Regions from separate parts of the Stenotrophomonas sp. YJH_SMC_12-1 genome, predicted to be linked through region 1. Evidence: predicted binding sites of a transcription regulator. Region 1 holds the regulator's gene; the other holds the start of a gene.

Region 1 (4,411 bases):
CGATGCCTACGGCCAGACGCCGTGGTGCGCTGCCGTCGTGGTTGGTCAACAGGCTGCGCACGAAGTCGGGCAGCAGATTGATCGGCAGGTTGTCCGAGCAGTAGTAATCCTGGTCCTCGAAGGTCTTCAGGGCGACGGATTTACCCGAGCCGGACAGGCCGCTGACGATGATCAGGGTCGGGGCGGAGGGGGTGACGGTGCTCATGGACAGGCTCTTCGAAGGGCAGGGAAATCAGGGTGTTCGCCGTTCCAGCAGGTTGCTGTGGCGGGCGATGAACATGGCTGCCGGGTCGATGCCCTTGGTGCGCAGGATGTGCAGGCGGGTGGCCGCCTCGGTCAGCACGGCCAGGTTGCGGCCGGGCATCACCGGCAGGGTGATCAGCGGTACGTCCAGGTCCAGCACATGGCGGGTGCCCGAATCGCCGGTCAGGCGCTCGTAGCCATGCGGGGTGGGTTCGGTCATCGGCTTGGTCAGGTGGACGATCAGCCGAAGGTACTTGTTCTTCTTTACAGCCGTGTCGCCGAACATCTCGCGCACGTTCAACACGCCCAGGCCGCGCACTTCCAGCAGGTCCTGCAGCAGCTCCGGGCAGGTGCCATCGAGTACATCGGGTGCGATCTGGGTGAATTCGGGGGCATCGTCGGCCACCAGGCGATGGCCACGGCTGAGCAGTTCCAGCGCCAGTTCGCTCTTGCCGGATCCCGCTTCGCCGGTGATCAGCACGCCGATGGAATAGATCTCCATGAACACGCCATGCAGGATCACCCGCGGCGCCAGCGTCCGCGCCAGGTGGTAGGACAGGTGGTTGAGCAGTTCGTGGCCGCGCTTGGGCGACAGCCACAATGGCGTGCCGGATTCGTCCGCGGCAGCGCGCAGGTCTTCCGGGCAGGCCTGGTTGCGGGTCAGCACCAGCGCCAGCGGGTGCGACTGCATGATCTTTTCGATGGTCTCCCAACGCTGGCGCGGTTCCAGCGCATCCAGCCAGGACAGTTCCTCGGTGCCCAGGATCTGCACCTTGTTGGGATAGATGGCATTGAGGTAGCCGGCCAGCGAGGGGCGCCGCGAGACCGTGTTGCCGGCCTCCAGCTCGCGCTTCTCGCCGGACTTGCCGGCAGCCCAGCGCAGTCCCAGCCGCTCGCGCTGCTGTTCGAACAGTTCACGGGCGGTGATGCTGGTATTCATGCGGCACTCGCAGGTGGGGTCATGTCCAGCGCCTTGCGCAGCGCCCGGGCATCGCCCGCTTCGCGCAGGGCCTGGCGGATGTCCGGCGCCGAGAACAGCTCGGCCAGCTCGGACAGCAGCATCAGGTGCTGGTGGGTGTAGTGGGCGGGGACGGCCATCGCGAACACCAGGTCCACCGGCTCCTCGCCACCGAAATCGACCGGGGTGGCCAACCGCAGCAGAGCGCCGCGGGGGCGGTCCAGGGTTGGCGCGCGGCCGTGGGGAATGGCGATGCCGTGGCCGATGGCGGTGCTGCCCAGCGCTTCGCGCTGGCACAGGTTCAGATAGATCTGTTCGGCGTTGGCCTGGCGGCAGGCCAGCAACCCGGCGGCGGCCTGCAGGACGCTGTCACGGTCGGTGGCCGTGCAGAGCTGGGTCTGCACGGCCGCCAGGAGGTCAGTCAGGGGCATGTCTGCGGGGAACGGTGGCGATCAGCCACCATTGTCGCCCACCGGCAGCGGTGCGTGCTGCTGTTTTTTCTCCTTGTGCTTGATCACCAGACGGTCAAGCTTGTCCGCAAGCAGGTCGATCGCGGCATACATGGTCTGGGCATTGGCCTCGGCGTGCAGGGTCTGGCCGGGAATGTTGAGGCTGGCGTCGACGTGGTGTTCGGTCTTCTGCAGCTTGAGGGTCACCCGCGCTTCGCAGTGCTGGTCGAAGTGCTTTCCGATCCGGGCCAGCTTCTCCTCAACATAGGACTGCAGGGCCGGGGTGACTTCGACATCTTTGCCAAACGTTTCGATGCGCATCGGGTTTCTCCTGTGTTCGGATGTGCCAATGAACCTCTCCGCCGGGCGCGGCGGCGCGTCAAGCGATTCTGACCCTTTCGTGCGAGGCGGAAATGTTCATGGCTTCACGATACTTCGCCACGGTGCGTCGCGCTACTGGAATTCCCGACGATTTGAGCAGGTCAGCCAGCTTGGCGTCAGAAAGCGGCTTGCGCGGGTTCTCGTCGTCGATCAGGCGCCGGATCATCGCCTGGATGGCGGTGCTGGACGCCTCGCCACCGCTCTCGGTATCGATGCCCGAGGCGAAGAAGGCGCGCAGCGGCAGGGTGCCTCGCGGGGTACGCACGTGCTTGCGGGCGATCGCGCGCGAGACCGTGGATTCGTGCAGGCCGAGCTCGGCGGCGATCTCGCGCAGGGTCAGTGGACGCAGCGCCTGCTCGCCGAATTCGAGGAAGCCGGCCTGCTGCAGGATAAGGCTGCGCACGACGCGCAGCAGGGTGTCACCACGCTGCTGCAGCCCTTTCAGCAGCCAGCGCGCTTCCTGCAGCTGGGCACGCAGGTAGCCGGCATCGGCGTCGCCACAACGTCGGATCAGCTGTTCGTAGCCGCGGTGGATCACCACCTTCGGCCCGGCATGCGCGGCCAGCGCTGCGCGCCATACGCCGTTCTGCCGCCACACCACCACATCCGGCACCACGTAGGTGTCCTGCGACAGCGGCGCGATCTGCGTGCCCGGGCGCGGGTCCAGCGAGCGCAGCAGCGCCACGGCAGTCTCGACCTCGTCCAGCGGCAGCTTCAACTCATGGGCGAGCCCGGCGACGCCGCTGCGCGGCAAACGTTCCAAGGGTCCTGCGGCAATCTGTCGCGCCAGAAGCAGGCCGGGCGTGTCGCCGGCCAGCACATCCAGCTGCAGCAGCAGGCATTCGCCCAGCGTGCGTGCGGCCACACCCACCGGATCGAAGCGCTGGATGCGATGCAGCACGGCGAGGATCTCGTCATCGTCGGCGTGGATCGCCGGCAACAGGGTTTCAGCGATGGTGGCCAGCGGTTCGCGCAGGTAACCGTCGTCGTCCAGTGCATCGATCAGTGCGGCACCGATGCTGCGATCACGCGAGGACAGATGCGACAGATGCAGCTGCCACAGCAGATGGTCGGCCAGTGTTTCGGTTTCGGCTACGCGCTCGGCAGCGCTGCCATTGTCGTCGTCATCATCGAAGCTGCCACCGCTGCCGGTCGTCGTCCAGTCCAGTTCGGTCGGCGCCCAGTCGTCGCCCTCATCGCTGCGCTCTGCAGGCGCTTCGTTGTCGTTGCCATCGCTGCCTTCATTGGCGGCGCTGCTGTCGTTGCTGTCGGCCCAGTCCAGCAGTGGGTTGCTTTCCACTGCCTGCGCGATCTCCAGCTCCAGTTCGGTGGCCGACATCTGCAGCAGCTTGATCGCCTGCTGCAACTGGGGCGTGAGCACCAGTTGCTGTCCCAACGATGTCTGCAGCCGAGTCTTCATGCCTGTGCCGAAAGGAAGGAAAGGGCCCCGGCGACTGCTTCACAGCTTGAAGGAATCCCCGAGGTAGACGCGGCGTACATCGGCGTTGTCCAGGATCGCCTCCGGCGAACCCTGGGCCAGCACGCTGCCCTCGGCGAGGATATACGCGCGGTCGCAGATACCCAAGGTCTCGCGCACGTTGTGGTCGGTGATCAGCACGCCGATACCACGCTGCTTGAGGTGGGTGACGATGCGCTGGATCTCGCCGACCGAAATCGGGTCGACACCGGCGAACGGTTCGTCGAGCAGGATCAGGCGCGGTTGTGCGGCCAGTGCGCGGGCGATCTCGCAGCGGCGGCGTTCGCCACCGGACAGGCTGGCGCCGAGCTGGTCGGCGACATGGCCCAGCTGCAGTTCGTCGAGCAGGCCGTTCAATTCGCGCTCGCGGCCGGCCGAGTCCAGGTCCTCGCGCAGTTCCAGCACCAGGCGGATGTTGTCGGCCACGGTAAGCTTGCGAAACACCGACGGTTCCTGCGGCAGGTAGCCCACCCCCTGCTTGGCGCGGGTGTACATCGGGTCGCCGGTGATGTCCTTGCCGTCGAGCACGATGCTGCCGGCATCGGCGGCCACCAGACCGACGATCATGTAGAAACAGGTGGTCTTGCCGGCACCGTTGGGGCCGAGCAGGCCGACCACTTCACCCGCATCGAGGGTCAGCCCGAAGTCCTTGACCACTTCGCGCTGCTTGTACTTTTTGCGCAGGCCCTTGGCGACGAGCATTACTTCCTGCTCCCGGCCGGCTGTGCCGGCGTGGTGGCCTTGGGCTGTGCCGCAGGCGCGGCCGGGGTCTTGTTCTTCGGCGGGATGACGGTACGCACGCGGCTGCCGTCACCACCGGAGTTCATCTCGCCGGTGCGGGTGTTGTAGACCATGCGCTGGCCGGCATTGGTGCCGCGCGCGCTGGTGACCTTGTAGTTGCCG
Region 2 (4,411 bases), on a different contig from region 1:
CATCAGGCAACCACGGGTCATCAGGATGATGACCGTGGCTGTTGCACCGGACACGTACAGGGCCGGGACGGCCGTGCCTCTCTCCTTGCACGACCGACGCGGGAGGGAGGGCGGCCCTGGTCGCGTATCCGGTCTCTCTCTTGCCCCTGGATCAGGGGTCAGAGCCCATTCGTAAACGAACGGGATCCGACCCCGACCTGACCGCGGCTCCCCAGCCGCGAAAACGGAAGCGATGGCGGCGGGTGGGAGGGGGAAACCCACCGCCATCGCATCCGGTCAGCTGGCGTAGTACAGCTGGTATTCCAGCGGGTGGGTGGCCGCGCGGAACTTGGTCACTTCCTGCATCTTCAGCGCGATGTAGCCGTCGATGAAGTCATCGCTCATCACGCCACCGGCCTTCAGGAACTCGCGGTCCTTGTCCAGCGCTTCCAGCGCCTGGTCCAGCGAGGAGCAGACCTGCGGGATCAGCTTCTCTTCTTCCGGCGGCAGGTCGTACAGGTCCTTGTCGCTCGGTGCGCCCGGGTCGATCTGGTTCTTGATGCCGTCCAGGCCGGCCATCATCAGCGCAGTGAAGGTGAGGTAGCCGGACTGGATCGGGTCCGGGAAGCGCATTTCGATACGGCGCGCCTTCGGGTTGGAGACCCACGGAATGCGGCACGAGGCCGAACGGTTGCGGGCCGAATAGGCCAGCATCACCGGCGCTTCGAAGCCCGGCACCAGGCGCTTGTAGCTGTTGGTGCCCGAGTTGGCGAAGGCATTGATGGCCTTGGCGTGCTTGAAGATGCCGCCGATGTACCACAGCGCCAGCTGGCTCAGGCCGCCGTAGCCGTCGCCGGAGAACAGGTTGGTGCCGCCCTTGGACAGCGACTGGTGCACGTGCATGCCGCTGCCGTTGTCGCCGACGATCGGCTTGGGCATGAAGGTGACGGTCTTGCCGTTGCGGTGCGCGACGTTCTTGATCACGTACTTCATGCGCAGCAGTTCGTCGGCCTTCTGCACCAGGGTGCTGAACTTGGTGCCGATCTCGCACTGGCCGGCGGTGGCCACTTCGTGGTGCTGCACTTCCACTTCGATGCCGACCTGTTCCAGGGTCTTGCACATCTCGGCGCGCAGGTCGTGCAGGGTGTCGGTCGGCGGAACCGGGAAATAGCCGCCCTTCACGCCCGGACGGTAACCGCTGTTGGCGCCGTCGTACTTGGCGCCGCTGTTCCAGGCGGCTTCTTCGGAATCGACCTTGAAGAAAGTGTTGCCCATTTCATTGGCGAAACGGACCGAGTCGAAGATGAAGAATTCCGGCTCCGGGCCGAAGAACGCGGTTTCGGCAATGCCGGAGGACTTCAGGTAGGCCTCGGCGCGCTTGGCGATGCCGCGCGGGCAACGGCCATACGGCTGCATGGTGGCCGGGTCGAGGATGTCGCAGCTGATCACGATGGTCGGATCGGCGTAGAACGGGTCGACGTAGGCGCTGGCGGTATCCGGCAGCAGCACCATGTCCGACTCGTTGATGCCCTTCCAGCCGGCGATCGAGCTGCCATCGAACATCTTGCCTTCTTCGAACAGCGACGGTTCGACGATGCTGACCGGGAAGGTCACGTGCTGCTCGACACCACGCATGTCGACAAAGCGCAGATCGACGAATTCGATCTGGTTGTCCTTGATCAGCTTCTCAACGTTTTCCACGGACATCGGTACGACCTCGGATGGGGATGAATGCCTGCTGAGGTAGAGCAACGACCGTGCCAACTTTTCAGATGCCGCAAGTCATTGATTTCATGAAGGCCGCCCCGTGCGGGTGCAGAACGCGGCGCACCAAACGAGTGCACCGACCACCAGACGCACCCGTTTGGTGCAGCGCGGATCGTCTATCCTCTCGCCCTTCTTCCTTCCGCCGCGCGTGCACGCACCGTCCATGTCCGACCTGCTCTCCGCCCTGCTGCTGGGCATCCTCGAAGGCTTGACCGAGTTCCTGCCGATCTCCAGCACCGGCCACCTGCTCATCGCCCAGCACTGGCTGGGTGCCCGTTCGGACTTCTTCAACATCGTCATCCAGGCCGGCGCCATCGTGGCCGTGGTACTGGTGTTCCGCCAGCGCCTGCTGCAGCTGGCCACCGGCTTCAACCAGCGCGGGAACCGCGAGTACGTGTTCAAGCTGGGCGCGGCGTTCCTGGTCACCGCGGTGGTCGGCCTGGTGGTACGCAAGGCCGGCTGGTCGCTGCCGGAAACGGTCAGCCCGGTGGCCTGGGCGCTGATCATCGGTGGCGTCTGGATGCTGCTGGTGGAGGCCTACACCGCGCGCCTGCCCGACCGCGACCAGGTGACCTGGACGGTGGCGATCGGCGTCGGCCTGGCGCAGGTCGTGGCCGGCGTGTTCCCCGGCACCTCGCGCTCGGCCTCGGCCATCTTCCTGGCCATGCTGCTGGGCCTGAGCCGCCGCGCGGCCGCCGCCGAGTTCGTGTTCCTGGTCGGCATTCCCACCATGTTCGCCGCCAGCGCCTACACCTTCCTGGAAATGGCCAAGGCTGGGCAGCTGGGCAGCGAGAACTGGACCGACGTGGGCGTGGCCTTCCTTGCCGCGGCCGTCACCGGCTTCGTCGTAGTGAAGTGGCTGATGGGCTACATCAAGTCGCACAGGTTCACCGCCTTCGCCATCTACCGCATCGCGCTGGGCGCGGCGCTGCTGCTGTGGCTGCCGTCCGGCAGCTGAACAGCACCGGGGCACGGCAACCCCGTTGCCGGCCCTACCCCGTTTCCCCCACGGTTCCCCAAGGAGAATCACCATGAACCGCAAGCTCACCCTGCTCCTCCCGCTGGCCCTGATGGCCGCCTGCAGCCAGACCCCGGCACCGGCCGGCACAGGCGGCGACGACGTGGCCCCGGCCGCGGCCAAGGCAGCAGACCAGCAGACGCTGGCGCACCTGGATGCGCAGCGCCTGCAGAGCCAGCACTGGCTGCTGCAGCAGGCCACCGGCGCCGACGGCAAGCGCATCGACGCGCTGTTCGCCCGCGAAGACAAGCCGGTCACCCTGGACTTCGCTGATGGCCGCCTGTCGGTCAGCAACGCCTGCAACCACATGGGTGGCGGCTACACCCTGGCCGACGGCAAGCTGACGGTCAGTGCGATGGCCTCGACCATGATGGCCTGCACCGACAAGGCGCTGATGGCGCTGGACGAGGCCGTGTCGAGCCGCCTGCAGGGCGAGCTGAAGGCCGAGCAGGATGCCGATGGCAAGCTGACCCTGACCACCGCCAAGGGCGACGTGCTGGTGTTCAACCCGGAACCGACCGCTGAAACCCGCTACGGCGGCGCCGGCGAAACCGTGTTCCTGGAAGTGGCTGCGAAGACCGAGAAGTGCTCGCACCCGCTGATCCCGGACTACCAGTGCCTGCAGGTGCGCGAAGTGAAGTTCGACGACAAGGGCCTGAAGCAGGGCGAGCCGGGCAAGTTCGAGAACTTCTACGGCAACATCGAGGGTTACACCCACGAAGACGGCGTGCGCAACGTGGTGCGCGTGAAGCGCTACGAGGTGAAGAACCCGCCGGCCGATGCGCCGTCGCAGGCGTACGTGCTGGACATGGTGGTCGAGTCGGCCATCGAGAAGAAATAAAACGATGGAAGGGCGGCCGCGAGGCCGCCCTTCTTCATGGTCGGTAGGGCCGGCCGCTGGCCGGCTGCCCTGCGCGGCACTGCCAACACACGGATGCTGCCGGCCAGCGGCCGGCACTACCCGGATGCATCGGGAGATCGGCATGAAGCACGTCCCCGTCCTCATCATTGCTGCGCTGCTCGTCATGTCCGCGAATGTGGCCGCTGCCAGCACGCCCAGCACCTATCAGCTTGAAGCGCACCTGTGGCAACTGGTGCGTGCCACCAACGCGCAAGGAAAGCGCATCGACGCGTTGTTCGTCCGCGGTCGCGCGCCCTACACACTGCGCTTCCAGTCCGGTTTCATGAGCGAGTTGAACCTGTGCAACCACGTCAGCAACGAGTACCGGCTGCAGGGCAATCTGCTGATCCTGCGCAACGGCGTGCAGACCACAGCGCTATGCATCGATCAGAGACTGCCCACGCAGCAGAAGCTCGCCGGAAAGCTGATGCACGGCGAAGGCTCGGCACCGACGCTTGCGCTTGACGACCGCGGCGCGCTGGTGCTGCGCAACGCGAGAGGCGACACCGCAGTGTTCGAACCGGCGGCGCTGCAAGCGGATGGAAGGTAGGGCCGGCCGCTGGCCGGCATCTTCCCTGTGTGCTGCTCAGCCCAGCGCCGGGTTCAACGTGTAGGTGCCGTGCAGTGCGGCTTCGGCCAGCACGTGGCCGTGCATGGCGCGGTACGCGTCGGCGGCGGTGAAGCGCTGCGGCAGGTCCAGCGACGCCACGTCCAGCGCGAATACCCGGAAGAAATAGCGGTGCATG

What was found. Region 1 encodes sigma-54, which starts transcription at its own class of promoters, with help from an activator protein. Its sites were predicted from a motif close to TGGCACGNGCNTTGC; they were not measured.
Region 2: glnA (type I glutamate--ammonia ligase) is a predicted target of sigma-54. The motif match lies at 1,728-1,742, and genes of this name have one in related genera.

What each region holds. Positions count from the first base shown of each region.
Region 1 covers NZ_JCAFUD010000002.1:198,498-202,908, forward strand. Annotated here, with positions in the region: gene rapZ (RNase adapter RapZ) at 1-205, opposite strand, end outside; gene hprK (HPr(Ser) kinase/phosphatase) at 233-1,183, opposite strand; gene AC5P8Y_RS04440 (PTS sugar transporter subunit IIA) at 1,180-1,632, opposite strand; gene hpf (ribosome hibernation-promoting factor, HPF/YfiA family) at 1,654-1,971, opposite strand; gene AC5P8Y_RS04450 (RNA polymerase factor sigma-54) at 2,030-3,451, opposite strand; gene lptB (LPS export ABC transporter ATP-binding protein) at 3,491-4,210, opposite strand; gene lptA (lipopolysaccharide transport periplasmic protein LptA) at 4,210-4,411, opposite strand, start outside.
Region 2 covers NZ_JCAFUD010000007.1:158,885-163,295, forward strand. Annotated here, with positions in the region: gene glnA (type I glutamate--ammonia ligase) at 277-1,686, opposite strand; gene AC5P8Y_RS14320 (undecaprenyl-diphosphate phosphatase) at 1,910-2,704, shown strand; gene AC5P8Y_RS14325 (META and DUF4377 domain-containing protein) at 2,778-3,605, shown strand; gene AC5P8Y_RS14330 (META domain-containing protein) at 3,748-4,215, shown strand; gene AC5P8Y_RS14335 (YbhB/YbcL family Raf kinase inhibitor-like protein) at 4,252-4,411, opposite strand, start outside.